DNA from 2 places in the Pseudomonas sp. ChxA genome. Region 2 is predicted to be linked to the other one. Evidence: predicted binding sites of a transcription regulator. Region 2 holds the regulator's gene; the other holds the start of a gene.
The links. The regulator FliA, encoded in region 2, starts transcription of late flagellar genes. The targets are predictions, from matches to a motif close to CTAAAGTTTNNNNNNNNNNNGCCGNTAA.
Positions count from the first base shown of each region.

Region 1 (2,200 bases), on a different contig from region 2:
TCCTTGTCGCTCCAGAAGCGGCCTTTGCCTGGGTTCTTGGCCAGATCAAGCATCACCGGAACCGCTTGATCCAGCGCTTGCACGCCCGCCGGTGGCACCAGCCAGTGCTTCTGTTCGTCCAGCAAGGCAAGCGAGCCAGTCTGGCCGATACGGAAGCGTTTGAGGTTGTCGAACTGGGCCTTTTGCTCATCAGTGTAATCAAAGCCGATAAACAGCACGGCGATCACCTTGCCGGCGGCATCGCGCACCGGGCTGTACTGGGTCATGTAGGAGCGATCGAACAACACCGCACGCCCGATGTAATTCTGCCCGGCCAAAAGGCGCTGGTAGGCCGGGTGCTGGTGATCCAGCACAGTGCCGATGGCGCGATTGCCATCTTGTTTAGTCAGGGAGGTACTGATGCGGATGAAGTCTTCGCCACTGCGCACAAATACCGTGGCCACGCCGCCGGACATCTGCTTGAACTCGTCCACCTCAGCGAAGTTGTTGTTCAACACCTCATCGCCCAACAGCAGACTCGGGGTCTGCACACCGGCCACGGCGACCTGCTGGTCCGGGCGCACACTCAACCCGGCGCCAAAGCGCTTTTCAAACAGCCCGCTCAATCGCTGAGTACTCTCGCGCAAGGTGCTGTGGAAGGTGTTGAGTTGATCGGCCAGCAAGCGTGCCTCGCTGGCCAGGTGTTCCTCGCGGGTGTCGAGGTTGGCCGAGTCGAGGGAACGCAGGGCAAAAACCGTACTGCCGCTGATGACGACGGCCAAAATAACGGCCAAGGCGAGGCCTAACTGAGAGGCGATCCGAGCGCGAGGTTGAGACATGACAGCTCCTGGCCGAGGCCAGGATCATCCTGATCTCTTAGCGCAGCTCGGCAAATTATCTGGTGGGAAACGCTGGAAACGGGGGTTCCAACACACCTTCTTCGGCAAGCGCGGGCAACACTTGAGCGATTCACAGGGATATCGCGCAAACGATTGCACTGAAGATCTAGGCCAGGCGTTCAACCTGGGGCAATTCCATAGCGTTGACTTCGCCTTGAAGAAACTCCGCCAATCGCCGCAAGCGCTCGCCACCGGGACGGGTTTTCGGCCATACCAAATAGTAATTTTCCCCACTGGCCACCGCCGTCGGCCACGGCAGGCTCAAACGGCCCTGGGCCACATCTTCGGCCACCATCAGCAAATCGCCCATGGACACGCCGTAGCCCCGCGCGGCGGCGATCATGCCCAACTCCAAGGTATCGAACACTTGCCCACCCTTGAGCGACACCTGGGACGACAACCCCATGCGCTCCAGCCAATTGCGCCAGTCACGCCGGTCGGGTGTGGGGTGCAGCAGCTCGGCGCTCGCCAGACGTTGGACGTCCCACGGCCCGTCAATGAGCAGGTTGGGCGCACCCACCGGGATCAGCAATTCGGGAAACAGGTAGCAGGCCTCCCAATCCGCCGGAAAGTGCCCGTAACTGAGCAATACAGCGCAGTCGAAGGGTTCCTGGTTGAAGTCCACTTCATCCACGCTCATCCATGCGCTGGTCAGTTGCACTTCATTGCCCGGCTGCAAGGCGCGAAAGCGACTGAGCCGCGCCAGCAACCAGCGCATGGTCAGGGTCGACGGCGCCTTCATGCGCAGGATGTCGTCTTCGGCGTTCAGGGTGTGGCAGGCGCGTTCCAGCGCCGCGAAGCCTTCGCGCACGCCGGGCAACAGCAGGCGTGCCGCTTCGGTGAGCTGCAGGTTGCGACCACTGCGCTGGAACAGGCGGCAGGCGAAGTGCTCTTCGAGCGTGCGGATATGCCGGCTGACCGCACTTTGCGTGATGGAAAGCTCATCCGCCGCACGCGTGAATGAGTTGTACCGGGAGGCAGCTTCAAATGCGCGCAAGGCATACAGCGGAGGCAGACGGCGTGGCATGGAAGAACCTCCTCAGAGCAATGCCCAACCCTAGCATGAGTTTTAATCATGCGAGTGATCGCTTTTATCCTTTTGTGTAATGCGTCAGGAGCGCCGAGAATCAACCCTTTCCCCAACCCTCTGACTTTTTGAGCGTGATGATCATGCAACATCCGGTGCGTACTGAACTCTGGGCCATTCTGCGGCTGTCAGGGCCGTTGATTGCCTCACAGTTGGCGCACATGCTGATGGTGCTGACCGACACGCTGATGATGGCCCGCCTGAGCCCCGAGGCGCTGGCCGGTGGCGGCCTGGG
Region 1 covers NZ_JARPMK010000002.1:1,335,345-1,337,544, forward strand. Annotated here, with positions in the region: gene P5706_RS31945 (methyl-accepting chemotaxis protein) at 1-818, opposite strand, end outside; gene P5706_RS31950 (LysR substrate-binding domain-containing protein) at 985-1,905, opposite strand; gene P5706_RS31955 (NorM family multidrug efflux MATE transporter) at 2,043-2,200, shown strand, end outside.
Region 1: the regulator FliA is predicted to act here: its motif matches at 917-944, upstream of P5706_RS31945 (methyl-accepting chemotaxis protein).

Region 2 (2,200 bases):
ACATCAGCCGTGGATGCGTTCGAAGATTTTTTCGATCTTCTCTTTCAAGGCCAACGCAGTGAATGGCTTGACCACGTAACCGTTAACCCCGGCTTGGGCGGCTTCGATGATCTGTTCACGCTTGGCTTCGGCGGTCACCATCAACACAGGCAAGCTGCGCAGTTTTTCATCGGCGCGCACGTGACGCAGCAAGTCGATACCGGTCATGCCCGGCATGTTCCAGTCGGTTACCAGAAAGTCGATGCTCCCGCTGTTGAGGATCGGAATCGCCGTCAGGCCGTCATCCGCCTCGACCGTGTTGGTGAACCCAAGGTCACGCAACAGGTTTTTTATGATCCGCCGCATCGTTGAGAAGTCATCAACGATGAGGATTTTCATGTTCTTGTCCAATTCGACCTCCAAGCAGTCTTAAACGCGCCCAGCACCTGGACGCGCCATTTCAATCAACAGGCGTTACACAAAAAGGACTGCCCAGGGCACCACGGCACACACCCGCAAAAGCATCAAGCCTTCGCGGTAGCGTCTGCAGTGTCCCCACACTGCCTGTCAGCGCGCGCGCCACTCTCCCAATCGCCCCCGCAAGCGGGCTGCGCACTGGCTATGCAGCTGGCTGACACGCGATTCGCTGACCCCCAGGACCTCACCGATTTCCTTGAGGTTCAGCTCTTCGTCGTAGTACAGCGCCAACACCAGTCGCTCACGCTCCGGCAAATTGGCAATCGCTTCCGCCAACGCCCCCTGGAAACGTTCGTCTTCCAGGTCACGCGACGGTTCGAGATGTGCACTCGCGCCGTCCTCGTGCAGCCCTTCATGTTCGCCGTCCTGCAAAAGGTCGTCGAAACTGAACAGGCGGCTGCCCAAGGTATCGTTCAAAATCCCGTAGTAATCGTCGAGACTCAATTGGAGTTCGGCCGCAACTTCATGATCTTTAGCGTCACGACCGGTTTTTGCTTCAATTGCGCGAATTGCGTCACTGACCATGCGCGTATTGCGGTGTACCGAACGCGGCGCCCAATCCCCTTTACGCACTTCATCGAGCATCGCACCCCGTATACGGATACCCGCATACGTCTCGAAACTCGCGCCCTTGCTCGCGTCGTATTTGGTCGACACTTCGAGCAGGCCGATCATGCCGGCCTGGATCAAATCCTCAACCTGCACACTGGCAGGCAGGCGTGCCAACAAGTGATAGGCAATGCGCTTGACCAAAGGCGCATAGCGCTCGATCAGTTCGCCCTGGCTGTCACGTGCCGACTTTTTGTAAAGGTTGTAGCCGCTGGATGTCATAGCACCGGTCCTGCGCTCGTCTGATGCACCAATCGCTCGACGAAAAACTCCAGATGCCCCCGCGGGTTGGCAGGCAACGGCCAAGTATCGACCTTCTGGGCAATAGCCTTGAACGCCAGTGCGCACTTCGAACGAGGGAACGCTTCATAGACTGCACGCTGCTTTTGCACAGCCTTGCGCACACACTCGTCATAGGGAACTGCGCCCACGTATTGTAAGGCGACATCGAGGAAGCGATCCGTGACCTTGGTCAACTTGGCGAACAGATTCCGCCCTTCCTGCGGGCTTTGAGCCATGTTGGCCAGCACGCGGAAGCGGTTCATGCCGTAGTCACGGTTAAGCAGCTTGATCAGGGCATAGGCGTCGGTGATGGAGGTGGGTTCGTCGCACACCACCAGCAGCACTTCCTGGGCTGCGCGCACGAAGCTGACCACGGACTCGCCGATCCCGGCGGCGGTGTCGATCACCAGCACGTCGAGGTTGTCGCCGATGTCGCTGAACGCCTGGATCAGGCCGGCATGCTGCGCCGGGCTCAGGTGCACCATGCTCTGGGTGCCTGAGGCAGCCGGCACGATGCGAATGCCACCGGGGCCTTGCAACAGCACATCGCGCAGCTCACAGCGGCCTTCGATCACATCGGCCAGGGTGTGTTTGGGTGTCAGCCCCAGCAGAACGTCGACGTTCGCCAGGCCCAGGTCAGCATCCAGCAGCATGACGCGACGGCCAAGCTCTGCCAGGGCCAGGGACAAATTCACTGACACGTTAGTTTTCCCGACGCCACCTTTGCCGCCGGTCACCGCGATCACCTGTACGGGATGCATGCTGCCCATTTTATTTCTTTACCTTGTCTTGCTTAGACGCAGGCTACATGGCTTGGCCGCGTGAATCGCTTGCAGACCATCGATGTAGATAC
Region 2 covers NZ_JARPMK010000001.1:2,082,840-2,085,039, reverse strand. Annotated here, with positions in the region: gene P5706_RS09315 (chemotaxis response regulator CheY) at 4-378, opposite strand; gene fliA (RNA polymerase sigma factor FliA) at 547-1,287, opposite strand; gene fleN (flagellar synthesis regulator FleN) at 1,284-2,117, opposite strand.